Regions from separate parts of the Paenibacillus sp. N22P23 genome, predicted to be linked through region 2. Evidence: riboswitches for the same ligand, from Rfam matches in the RefSeq annotation. Region 2 holds a riboswitch; each other region holds the start of a gene.
The links. Region 2 has a riboswitch for ZMP and ZTP ahead of rpiB (ribose 5-phosphate isomerase B). Riboswitches for the same ligand answer to the same signal wherever they lie in the genome.

Region 1 (4,227 bases), on a different contig from region 2:
CGGTTGTACGAATTATAGGAGGGACCTCAGCATGCCACGCCAATCGCTGCGCAATGAAGCCTATCACATCATCTACGAACAAATTATAGGCGGTGAGCTTGCCAAAGGAACCGTCACCTCCGAGGTACAGCTCAGCCGTCAGCTCGATATGAGCCGCACGCCGGTCCGCGCCGCACTGCAGCAGCTCGAGAACGAAGGCTTCCTGCGGATCATTCCCAAACACGGCGTGCTGGTACTCGATTCATCCGCCCAGCGAGTCGGCGATCTTCTTGAACTGCTAACTGCGCTGCTGCTGTATGCCGTGACGACAGTTCGCCTCCGTGACGGAAATGCACTGGACGAATTGTCCCGGCAACTGATTGGCGAGCTGGAATCACTGCTAGCTGCTGACGATGAGCCCGCTCCTGGAACTGGCGGCATACCCGCTCCTCGCACTAACGGCATGCCCGCTTCTGGCGCTGGCGGCGTGCCCTCTCCTAGCGCTGGCGGCGTGCCTTCTCCTGGCGGCGGCGATCAGCCCTCTCCTGGCACTGACGGCGTGCCCTCTCCTAGCGCTGGCGGCGAGCTCGCGTTATGCCAGTTCGAATATGATTTCGTGAGCCGTGTCATCGCGCTAAGCCACAATCAGGAGATGCAGCAAACGTTAGCAAACAGCGCATCCCGATTATTATGGACCGGCAACAAGAAACGGTGGATCGCCCCCTACCGCCTTGAAATGGGGGAAACACTTCATTCATTACTGCGCCGATTGACCGCTGATACGGACAGCTTCATCGAAGCATTGAACCGCTATTTGCACATGCTGAAGAAGACCTGGATCTAGTCAATAGAATAACCTAGAGGTACGCTTCCACCAATCGCTCCCCATCAGTGAGTTTCACTCTAACGAATCCCAGAGGTCTTATTTCGACATATTAACTGGGTTTGAATTTCTAACGAATCCTACAGGCGGCACTATTTCATGTGCAGATGCCGATTTTGACTCCATTTCCCCATAATAAGGCCTGCACGATTCGTTAGATTTGATTATCGGCTAATTTCATGCAAATAAGGCCCGTACGATTCGTTAGCACTTAACCACAGTAACAAACTTCCTCTACCTGTCTCGAACATAGCATACCTCTGATCCCAACCCATACAAAAATGGCTGCACCGGTCCCATCCCCTGGTACAGCCATTCCCCATATCTCATGTTACTCTTCACTCATCACTCATCATTCGCAACTCACTTCGCAGTCAGCGTACCCAGCAAAGCCTCCCTTTGGGATAGACACGCGGAGTCCGATATTTCTATCATCATGATCATTCGCCGCACAAGAAATCTTGCCAAATTCCTAATTGTTCACGGCTTACCTGCCATTAAACGAACTCCACCTTGCCGCCTTCCAGCGAAGCAATACGAGCGAGCGACTCCACGCGGAATCCCTGATCCGTAAGCTTACCTCTGCCGGATTGGAACGACTTTTCAATGACGATGCCCATTCCAGCCACCTCGGCCCCGGCTTGCTGAACAATGCGAGCCATCCCAAGTGCAGCCTCTCCATGTGCAAGGAAATCATCAATAATCAGCACGCGATCAGCCGGTGCGAGGAATTTTCGAGATACCGTGACCTCGCTCTCCTCCTGCTTCGTGAACGAGTAGACCTTCTCCGTGTACAGATCATCGCGAAGGGTCAGCGATTTACGTTTACGCGCGAACACCATCGGCACGCCAAGCTGTAGCGCCGTTAATACGGCCGGTGCAATGCCTGAAGACTCGATCGTCATGATCTTCGTCACAGCACTCTCGCGAAACAGCTGCGCGAATGTTTTTCCGATCTCCAGCATCAACTCCGCATCTACTTGGTGGTTCAGAAACGTATCTACCTTTAGCACGCCGCCATCCAGCACGATGCCTTCTTCTCTAATTTTTTGCCTCAGAAGTTCCACTGTACGCACACTCCTTGTTCCCTTTTCACCATAATGCTCCAGTATTCCCCGATTATCCGGCCTAATCCTATCCTTATCTGTTACTCACATGGCACACGTGCTTATTCCGAAAAGCAAAATCAATCGTTTGATCCTCCACACTAATCGATTTAACCAGCAGCGATATTCGATTATCCGGATTGATTCCCTTCCAATAGAAATCGGCGGTTTCTTCAATCGAATCGAATAACGGCACTTCGAACGGATCACCTTTAAACGGCTTCAAAACGCCGTCCCGCTCTGACTCATAGGTATGTATGCAGTGTCCTGTCCCCTGCTTAAATCGGCTGAAGTGATAGCGACTACGCAAGCAAACGGAAGGATCATTGTCATAGGTTTTGAGAATCGACAATTCATACTGCTGCACATCCGCATAGATGACAGCAGAAATTCTCGGTGTATAATGCGGCGAATCCGGCTCGAATTCTCGGTTCATAAGCGCTTGTTCAAAGGTCTGCCTGCGCTGTAGACCTTCGTAGATCGTGTCCGTCTGGTCACCGTTAGAGACAATGTGTGTATCCTCCCAGTGGCGGATCGGATAATAAATAATAAGTGAAGGGTCTTCCATCAACGCCGGATCGAATGCTTTGTTTCTCACATGCATGCCATCTTGCTCGAAAATCCGATTGCGGCTGTTCACACTACGACCCATAATCCAATACACCTGCATGTAATGCGACCCGGAAGGCGTCATGCCCGCAATCAAGGTTCTCCCCGGATAAGGCTTCTCAAACAGCTCCTGTTGATAGGATTTCACTCACATCCGCTCCTCTCCTAATACAAAAAGAGGCAAGGAGAACTCGGAAGCTCCCCTTACCTCTGCCCAGGCGTACGGCTCGTATCCATATGCTCCCTCATGGTTCCCCATGTACGCCAGTTACATATAGACTTTAAATTACTCTCACAATACCTAAATGAGTCCAATAAATCAACAATTATTCTTCTCACTTATCCATTTAGACGACCTTATTCTCGCTCAATTCCACAACCTGCACGCCAGGAGGCACAATGACGCTCGTGCACACCTTGCCATCATCGTCCACATACCATTTCACCTGGAGATCGCCATGCGGCGTGTTGACCGTACCGCTGCAGGCACGAATACCGCCAACCGGTTTCGGCGAGACCATGACTGTTTTGTAACCTGGTTCAAGCGATTGAACGCCAAGAACAACTTCTCCGATCCATTTCACAGGCGTGCTCGACCAGGCATGACATAGGCTCATCCGATACGAACCGTACGCTGTATAGGTCGTAAGGGCATCGTGATAATCACACCCGCCATTTCCTTCCCCATGTGAATAGGCTTCCCAGAAGGTCGTCGCCCCGTGATCGAGCATTCCACCCCATACAATCGAAATCACCTCATATGCACGGTCATGTTTCCCATACCGAGAATAACATTCCGCCAGCTGAAACGCCGACAACGGTGTGATCGGATCCATCAATTCATATTCATCCAAGAAGGCTTCGGCTGCTTCAGCACTTACATAACCACTCGCAATGCCCAGTACTTTGACCGCCAGCGCATAGGAGTCTTTCATATAATCCTCGGAAGAAAGTGCCCGCATCGGCCAGTCCAGCAGCGGCTCCAGCTCAAGCTCCGGCAATTCGGCTGCCAGTTTCAACAAGTCGGCATGCGTTAATGCATAAATAGCCTGTAGCGCAATGACCTTCTCTTCGTTCGTCAGCGGTACCCATTCAATCAGAATGCCGTCTTGGATGAGAAGCCCTTCGCCCGGTCTTGTGTTCTGCCGCACCCAATTGATATGACGCTGCATCGGCTCCTTCATTTCCAGTACGAAAGCCTTATCTCCCGTTTGAAAATAATACTCGGTGACCGTCTTCATCCACCATAGCGTATATTCACAAATACTGTTCATCCAATGCCCGCTAGGCGTACCTTCGCCCAGCTCACGGACTGCGCGGCGAATAACCCTCGTATCGTCCCATAAGAAATAACATGATTTTGCCGCCAGGTAGAAATCAAAGGTCCAATTCAGCCGATCACGCTTAATCCCGTCCCACAAGCCGATCTGATGACAAATCCGGCTCGTATGGGCGGAAACCTCAAAGATTTGATTCAGCTCAGCATTATCGCTTTGCAGTTTCCCAGCCTGACGCAGCGCCACATGCACCGTTTGGAACGTCAGCTCAAGTAGAAAAGACTGCTCCACCTCACCAAGCACATAGAACTGAATATACCTGCAGCCCTGCGGTAGTGTAAAGACCTTCTCCCCCGGAGGAACAACGAGCCAT
Region 2 (4,227 bases):
AAATAGCGCCTGTAGGGTTCGTTAGAATTTTAAATGGCGTGATTTGGGTGAAATAAGACCTCTACGGTTCGTTAGAGTTGAGAGTCCGTGTGCCTGACTATAGATTCCGGTTCCGCAGCATGCTGCGGAACGAAAAAAAGGCGGCATAGGGATGAACCCTTTGCCACCTTTTGTGATTTGCCAAGCCGATATTAGTAAGTCATGCCCGGGTAAAGCGGGTATTGCGACATCAGGTCGCTCACCATACCGCGTGCTTTTTCAAGAACGGACTCATCCTTCGGATTCTTGAGCGTCATTGCGATCACTTCTGCGATTGTAGCCATTGCGTCTACTCCCATGCCGCGCGAAGTTGCTGCAGGCGTACCGATACGGATACCGCTTGTGATGAACGGACTCGTTGGATCGAACGGAATCGCGTTTTTGTTTACTGTGATTTGAACGGAATCCAGTACGTGCTCCGCATCTTTACCTGTGATGTTCAGGTTGCGAAGGTCGATCAGCATCAAGTGGTTGTCCGTACCGCCGGATACGATGTTGATGCCTTTCTCAATAAGACCCTCAGCAAGCGCCTTAGCGTTGTCGATCACGTTCTTGCCGTATTCTTTGAACGAAGGCTGAAGCGCTTCGCCGAAAGCAACGGCTTTAGCAGCGATAATGTGCATCAGAGGTCCGCCTTGGGAACCTGGGAATACCGCTTTATCAATCGCTTGCGCCCATGCTTTGCGGCAAAGGATCATACCGCCGCGAGGTCCGCGAAGCGTTTTGTGCGTAGTTGTAGTTACAAAGTGAGCATGCGGAACCGGGCTTGGGTGCAAGCCGGCAGCTACAAGACCTGCGATGTGTGCCATGTCAACGAAGAGCAATGCGCCTACGTCATTAGCGATACGGCCAAGCTCTTCAAAATCGATGATGCGCGGGTAAGCCGATGCGCCTGCAACGATCATGCGCGGACGGTGTTTGAACGCCAGTTTGCGCACTTCTGCATAGTCGATTGTAAAGGTGTTCTCGTTAACGCCGTATGCCACGAAGTTGTACAGAAGACCGGATGCGTTAACCGGGCTGCCGTGCGTCAAGTGACCGCCATGCGCCAGGTTCATACCAAGAACCGTGTCGCCAGGGTTTAGCGCTGCCAGGTAAACAGCCATGTTTGCTTGTGCGCCGGAGTGCGGCTGCACGTTCGCGTGCTCAGCACCGAACAATTCTTTGGCACGGTTGCGTGCGATATCTTCCGCGATATCCACATGCTCACAGCCGCCGTAGTAACGTTTGCCCGGGTAGCCTTCTGCGTATTTGTTCGTCAGCACAGTGCCCATTGCTTCCAATACCGCTTCAGAAACGATATTCTCGGATGCGATTAGCTCGATGTTGTCGCGTTGACGTTGAAGCTCCAGACCAAGGGCTTTCAAAATTTCGGGATCTTGTTTACGTAGGTTTTCCATGTTGATGAGTCCTCCTCAAAAAATTAAGTATATTAGTCGCATGTGCCGGCAGTTGATGCCGGGCCTGCCGCTTCCCGCGTGTAAACCGCTCGTTCCCCGCCAATAAGCTTTGGACGAGTATAAGCCATCGTTAAATGCGCAGATCCGATTGCTCGAATCGTTGGTCGCACCGGTACCGCAACACGTTTCAAATGCATGCCGATGAAGGTGTCACCGATATCGATGCCCGCATGTGCCTGAACCGTTTCGGTCAGTACAGCATCCTGCAGCGTTTGAAACGCGTAGGCTGCCATCGAACCGCCGGCTTTGCGCACGGGGATCGCCGAAACGAGGTCCAAGCCATATCGCTCCACGGCTTCCCGTTCCATGACAAGTGCCCGATTTAAATGCTCACAGCACTGATAAACCGGATAAAACTGCAATTCCTGACGCACTTTCTCGACCCCCGCATAGATCGCGGCTGCCGTCTCTAATGTGCCTGATGTACCAATCCGCTGGCCGAGCACCTCGCTGGTCGACACGCCGATCACAAGCAGCTGTCCTTGGCGAATGCCGGACGCAGCTGCAAGCTCGCGGACTACGGTTTCTACATCCTTGGTCAGCTGTGCCGAATCCATGTTGCTTATTCCGTGGTCGTTGTCGCTCATCGCTGGATACGCCCCTTACTCGGATTTCGCCGCATCGGCGTATTGCGCTTCAAGCTTCATCACTTTGCTCACGCGGCCGATATGACGCTCGCCATTGGAGAACGGTGTCTCGAGCCAAATACGGATAATCTCTTGGGCTACACCCGGACCGATGACGCGTTCGCCCATTGCCAGTACGTTGGTGTCGTTGTGCTCACGGGTTGCTTTGGCCGAGAACATATCGTGCACAAGCGCGCAGCGAATGCCTTTGACTTTATTAGCCGCGATGGACATGCCGATTCCCGTACCGCAAATGAGAATGCCGCGTTCTGCCTTGCCTTGTGCAACAAGCTCAGCGACAGGAAGCGCATAATCCGGGTAGTCCACGGATTGGTCGCAATCGCAGCCTACATCCTCAATGTCGTGACCAAGCGATTTGATAAACGGCACTAGCTCATCTTTCAAGCGGTAGCCCGCGTGGTCTGCGCCGATGGCGATTTTCATATCCATTTTCCTCCCAAGTGTGTCCGCTCGTGGCGGATCTTGTCGATTCACAATGGCATTAGTATACCTGATTTCGCCGAAAAAGACGAAAAAAGAGCAAGCATGCTTACGCACGCTGCTCTTTGCCCAGGCGACCGGCCGTATGATCCGATGCTCCACCGTGGTTTAACCCACTTTCGTCGCCAGTTACATCGGAAACCGTCTTTAGTTGCTTTTATCATAACGGATTATGGCCTCAAAATCAATCGGTCTCGGAAGAAACGGCGCCTGCCATCCTATGGCAGCGCAGATAGTTTCTTCCCCCGAAAATCGAAGGAAAGCAAAGAAAAGGCTTTCTTAGATTCTCGCTTGGCCAAGGGCCGTATTCATCCTTTCAGCCGATCAAGGAGTCGGTTAAGCGCAGCTTCGATCTGGGACGCACTCTGTTCATAAACCGCCAGCGAGCCGCCGAATGGATCATCCACATCGAAACTCGGTATCTGCTGCTCCAATTGAAGCAGCCTGGACCGCTCCTGTGCTGTCAGCGGCTGACCCAGCGCCTGCTTGATCTGCCAGCTCGAATACAGCCCTTCCAGCTCGGCGATGTCCGCCAGCACTCCGGGGTCCGTGTTCGCAAACTCGAGCAGCGTATGCGTCTTGTCCACAGCGGCCGGAAAATGCTGCAGCAGCTGCTTCTTATGGCTTGCGGTCATGGTCAAAATAAGATCAGCCCACGCAATCGAGCCGCCTTCCAGCGCCTTCGAGGTACCATCATGCGCGATATCGCGTTTGGACAGCGCCGTTCGGGCATGATTCGAAACAGGCAGTCCATCGATCGTGGACACGCCTGCGGATCGAATATCGAGCTGCATGCCCCTTTGCTGGGACATCGCTCGAAGCAGCGCTTCAGCCATTGGTGAACGGCAAGTATTGCCGGTGCACACGAATAGAATCCGTTTCACGATTGATTACACTCCTCTTTGTTGGTGTGGGTTTGGGAAATACCAAAAATTGCTATGTCTGAGGCATTATATTTCCGTGGTTTCGCGCTAACGAACCCTGAGGGCCTTATTGGCGTGAAGAAAGCCATTTATAAAATCTAACGAACCGTAGGGACGCTATTATAGAGAAATGGAACGAAATATGGCCTTTTGACAACGAATAAGGCCTGTAAGGTTCGTTAGAATTTCAAACCCCTTCATTTTGTTGAAATAAGGCCCCTAGGGTTCGTTAGCGTGCGTGCGTGAAATCGACAGACCTGAATGAGTTCAGCAATGAGATGCCGTTCTATCAGAACAGGAACAACAAACCGAATGTAAATAAAATCACTCCGCCGCACGCTTCCCCGTATCCGCCGAGACTAGTGCCTACTTTACGACCGAGCAGCAGCCCAAATACGGACATCACGCCGCCGGCAACGCCGAAGAGCAGCACCGTCAGCAGCATGTCCGTCTCGAACATGCCAAGCGAGATCCCGACGGAAAAGGAATCGATACTCACGCCAAGCGCGAACAGCAGCATCCCCCATGAGCTGCGGTAATCGATTGACTCCACTGCATCGCCGCGCAGCGAGCTATAGATCATATGCCCGCCTAGCAGCAGCAATAGCGCACCGGCGGCTGTCGTCGCAACGCCGCCAAGCAGCGTACTGACATATTTGCCCGTGAAAATGCCCATGA
Region 3 (4,227 bases), on a different contig from region 2:
TGCAGCGGTCAGCGTCAGCTGGGTTCGGCTACGTTCAAACAGTTGGGCGCCAAGCTCTTCTTCCATGAGCATGAGCTGACGGCTAAGGGGCGGTTGTTCCATATGCAGCAGCTTCGCTGCTCGTGTAATCTGCTTCTCCTGCGCAATCGCCAAGAAGTATTTTAACTGTCGAAAGTCCATGTAAGCATCCCCAATTTCAATTCCACCTTACATACTTTAAAGGTATGGATGATGAACAGAATAGATATTTTATATATACCTCAACGAATGGTAGTATGCAATCACCAATTATGAAAGTAAGGGAGTATTGATAAAACCATGACAACAGCCAATAACGCCATTTCGATTGAACGCAGTCAGAACAAGAAGACCAAGCCAGCGCAGGATCAGCTTGGTTTCGGCATCTATTTTACCGATCACATGTTTGTAATGGATTATAGTGTCGAGCAAGAGTGGCATAACCCGCGTATCACCCCTTACCAGCCGATCGTACTCGATCCGGCAGCAAAAGTGTTCCATTATGGACAAACCATCTTCGAAGGGTTGAAAGCCTACAAGACCGAAGACGGCGGCATTCAGTTGTTCCGTCCTTACGACAACTTCGCCCGTATGAACCGTTCCAATGATCGCATGAGCGTGCCTGCTATAGATGCAGATACGGCTATTGCGGCGCTGGAGCAATTAATTGCAGTCGATCAAGACTGGATTCCGGATCTTCCGGGCACGTCGCTCTATATTCGCCCCTACGTCATTGCTACGCAAGCGACGCTTGGCGTGTCTCCATCCGAGAATTACCAATTCATCATTATCATGTCGCCTGTTGGTGCCTACTATCCGGAGGGAATCAACCCAGTCAAAATCCACGTGGAATCCGAATATGTTCGCGCAGTTGTTGGCGGCGTAGGCGAAGCGAAGACAGCGGGCAACTATGCGGCAGCTCTGAAATCGCAGCAAGCTGCTAAGGAGCAAGGTTACACCCAGGTTCTGTGGCTCGACGGCAAACAGCACAAATATATAGAAGAAGTCGGCAGTATGAATGTGTTTTTCAAAATCAACGGAACGGTTGTTACGCCTGCACTAAACGGCAGTATTCTGGCTGGCATCACGCGTAACTCGGTCATTCAGCTTCTACAGCATTGGGACATTCCGGTTGAAGAGAGAGCACTCTCCGTTGAGGAGTTGTATGAGGCCGGTCGTAACGGTACGCTGGAAGAAGCTTTCGGAACCGGAACAGCTGCTGTCATTTCGCCGATTGGGGAGATGAACTGGAACGGAGAGAAGCTCGTGATTAGCGATGGCGTAACAGGGCAGCTCTCGAAATCCATCTATGAAACGCTGACGGGCATCCAAACCGGAGCTGTTGCAGATCCTTTCGGCTGGGTGAAGAAGATATAAGTTGTCCGCGAAAAAAATTGTGGTGAGTCTGTGCGCAGGTTATCATTGTACTGTGTGCAGCCTCGCCATATTTTTTTACAGCGATAAACTCGATGTGGAAGGACGTTTGCAGGATACGGTGATCTATGCGAAGGTACGCGGCGTGGAGTTTTAATTATAAAGCGAGGTACAACATAGCGATGCAGAAATCAAATATACTCTATCGGTGCATGCTGACGATTGCGATTAGCTTTATCGTTTATGTCATTAGCATCAATTTCTTTATAGATCCTCAGGCGGAGCGTTTTTTGAGTCATAAAATCAACCTGAAGCATCCGCTAAATAAGCCGGTTTGGCTCAATATCATGTATGTTCATGTGGTGTGCGCGTGCATCGCGATGGTGGCGGGAGCGGTTAATTTTGCAGCGAAGGTGCAGACCCAATACCGCAAGGCACACAGAATAATCGGCTATGTTTATTTTGGCGCGATCCTTGTCGTTGTGCTCACTTCCGGCTATATGGCGCCTTCTGCCACCGGTGGCAAGCTGAACAGCGTTCCATTTAACCTTGTGAGCATGCTATGGACGGCCATGACGGTGATCGCTATTGTGAAAATAAGAAGGAAACAGCGCATCGCCCATCGTAATTGGATGGTGAGAAGCTATGCATTCTGCTATACGAACCTGTGTATTCACGCGATTACTTATGTGGTTCACCAAGGATTCGGCGTGTCGTATACGCGGAGCTACACCATCGGCGTTTATGGGGCAATCCTGTTCCTGCTGCTCGCAGCCGAGTTCGTAATTCGAGTGGTTTATGGACAACGGATGAAACGAACGATTGATTTGTGAGAATATTCGGACTAAACTGAAGGTAGTATTGGGTGTGTGTGACTGGCGTAAACGTGGAGTACCACGAGGGAGCACATATTTCATATGCCGTACGCCTGGGCGAAGTGCTTGGTCTTTGGACTGAGCACTTTTTATTATTTCATGGGAGATGATGAGATGGAGCAGGTGCGGCGGGCAAGAAATGTAGCGATTTTGATCTTTGATCGCGTGGAAGTGTTGGATTTTGCAGGGCCATTCGAGGCTTTTCTATCCGGTAGTAACTTTGGTCAGGACTTCAATGTGTTCACCGTGGCGGAACACGATGGTCCGGTTCGTGCGTTAGGCAACCTGAGCATTAACCCGGCCTACAGCTTTCAGAATTGTCCGAAGCCGGACATTCTCGTCATTCCCGGAGGACCAGGCACCAGAACTGAAATGCACAATACGGTCATGACGGACTGGATCCATAAGACCGCGGGAGAAGCCGAGCTGCTGCTGTCGGTTTGTACAGGTGCACTGCTGGTAGTAAAGTCACAGCTGGCGGAAGGTTTGAAGCTTGCTACGAATCATCTCGCGATTCATGAGCTGCGAGCTATTGCTCCGAAATCCGCTGACATTGACGAGAATGCGCGTTATGTGGACAATGGGAACATTATTTTGTCAGCCGGCGTTTCTGCGGGAATCGATGCATCGTTATATGTGATCGGCAAGCTGCTGGGCGAGGAGCGGGCGAAGTTGGCTGCTAAGCTGATGGAATATGACAGGGTACGAGGTTAATGATCAACATCATCGGGTTACGTTCTTGAAGAAGTTGAGCTGGTCCACACGAGTGGGCTAGCTTTTAATTTATTCTTTACCGATCGTTCTCAATATGATATGATCAACTCGTAAGCAAGAAGGAAGCAAACATGTGGTATGGATGCATTCCTTTTTTAATCGAAATAGTAGAACGATCATTCTCGTATGAGGATGTGGATATGTAGTCAGGCGGGCAACTAATGATAGGATGTGCAGCAGCATTTTTTTTATTATTTCGGGAACGATCATTCTAATTTGAGGGAGCGATTTGAAATGGGTAAATTAGACGGTAAAGTAGCATTCATTACAGGTGGTAACAGTGGGATTGGCTTCGCAACTGCGAAATTGTTCGTGGCAGAAGGAGCTAAGGTTGTCATTACAGGTCGAAATCAAGCTACCTTGGACGCAGCAGTGGAGGAGCTTGGTACGGCGAATAGTTTCGGTATTCAAGCAGAAACAACCGATCCGCAGAACTTGGAGAAGGCAACAGCTGCAGCTGTTGAGAAATTTGGCCGACTAGACGTCGTATTCGCCAATGCCGGCATAGGCGGTCATACTCCGCTAGGCGGTACGGAGTTGTCCGCATTCCAGGAAGTCTTGAACGTGAATGTGACAGGCGTATTCTTCACCGTACAAGCTGCATTGCCTTACCTGAAGGAAGGCGCTTCGGTGATCCTGAATGGCTCGGTGCTTGCTAATGCAGGAAGCCCGGGATGGGCGGTTTATGCGGCGAGCAAAGCAGCTGTAACCAGCATGGCTAAAGTGTTTGTTTCCGAGCTGTCTCCACGGGGTATTCGCGTAAACACCGTCGTTCCCGGTGCTACCCGCACGCCGATTTGGGGTCAGCCTGAGGGACTTGCGCAAATGGAGACCAAACTCACACGATCGATTCCTCTAAACCGTTTAGGAGAGCCTGGAGAAATCGCCAACGTCGCTTTGTTCCTGGCTTCGGATGATGCATCATTCGTTCAAGGTGCCGAAATCAGTGTAGACGGAGGCGCGGGCTCATCGCCGTTCGGCGCGCCGTTGTATCGTTAAGCGTAAGAAGGTCATCCAAGATCGACAACCCGCCGCCGATTCTTTACCGAATGTTCTCAATATGGTAAAATCGACTGGAAAGGGGTATGCTTATGGCTAGAGCGAAAGAATTCGAAGAAGACGTCGTACTGCTGAAGGCAATGAAGCTGTTCTGGGAGCAGGGCTACGAGAAAACGTCAATTAATGA

Region 1: it holds a riboswitch for ZMP and ZTP, as region 2 does, so the genes downstream of both, AC506A_RS30010 (IMP cyclohydrolase) here and rpiB (ribose 5-phosphate isomerase B) in region 2, are expected to answer to the same signal.
Region 3: it holds a riboswitch for ZMP and ZTP, as region 2 does, so the genes downstream of both, AC506A_RS24605 (DJ-1/PfpI family protein) here and rpiB (ribose 5-phosphate isomerase B) in region 2, are expected to answer to the same signal.

What each region holds. Positions count from the first base shown of each region.
Region 1 covers NZ_JBXENT010000016.1:57,008-61,234, forward strand. Annotated here, with positions in the region: gene AC506A_RS30000 (GntR family transcriptional regulator) at 32-823, shown strand; gene AC506A_RS30005 (xanthine phosphoribosyltransferase) at 1,360-1,929, opposite strand; gene AC506A_RS30010 (IMP cyclohydrolase) at 2,003-2,725, opposite strand; ZMP/ZTP riboswitch at 2,783-2,859, opposite strand; gene AC506A_RS30015 (alpha-L-rhamnosidase-related protein) at 2,925-4,227, opposite strand, start outside.
Region 2 covers NZ_JBXENT010000007.1:69,037-73,263, reverse strand. Annotated here, with positions in the region: gene glyA (serine hydroxymethyltransferase) at 192-1,439, opposite strand; gene AC506A_RS23465 (TIGR01440 family protein) at 1,472-2,086, opposite strand; gene rpiB (ribose 5-phosphate isomerase B) at 2,102-2,569, opposite strand; ZMP/ZTP riboswitch at 2,687-2,769, opposite strand; gene AC506A_RS23455 (low molecular weight protein arginine phosphatase) at 2,935-3,510, opposite strand; gene AC506A_RS23450 (manganese efflux pump MntP) at 3,839-4,227, opposite strand, start outside.
Region 3 covers NZ_JBXENT010000008.1:98,940-103,166, reverse strand. Annotated here, with positions in the region: gene AC506A_RS24620 (LysR family transcriptional regulator) at 1-180, opposite strand, end outside; gene AC506A_RS24615 (branched-chain amino acid aminotransferase) at 319-1,395, shown strand; gene AC506A_RS24610 (DUF2306 domain-containing protein) at 1,575-2,225, shown strand; ZMP/ZTP riboswitch at 2,254-2,333, shown strand; gene AC506A_RS24605 (DJ-1/PfpI family protein) at 2,382-2,981, shown strand; gene AC506A_RS24600 (SDR family NAD(P)-dependent oxidoreductase) at 3,276-4,040, shown strand; gene AC506A_RS24595 (TetR/AcrR family transcriptional regulator) at 4,133-4,227, shown strand, end outside.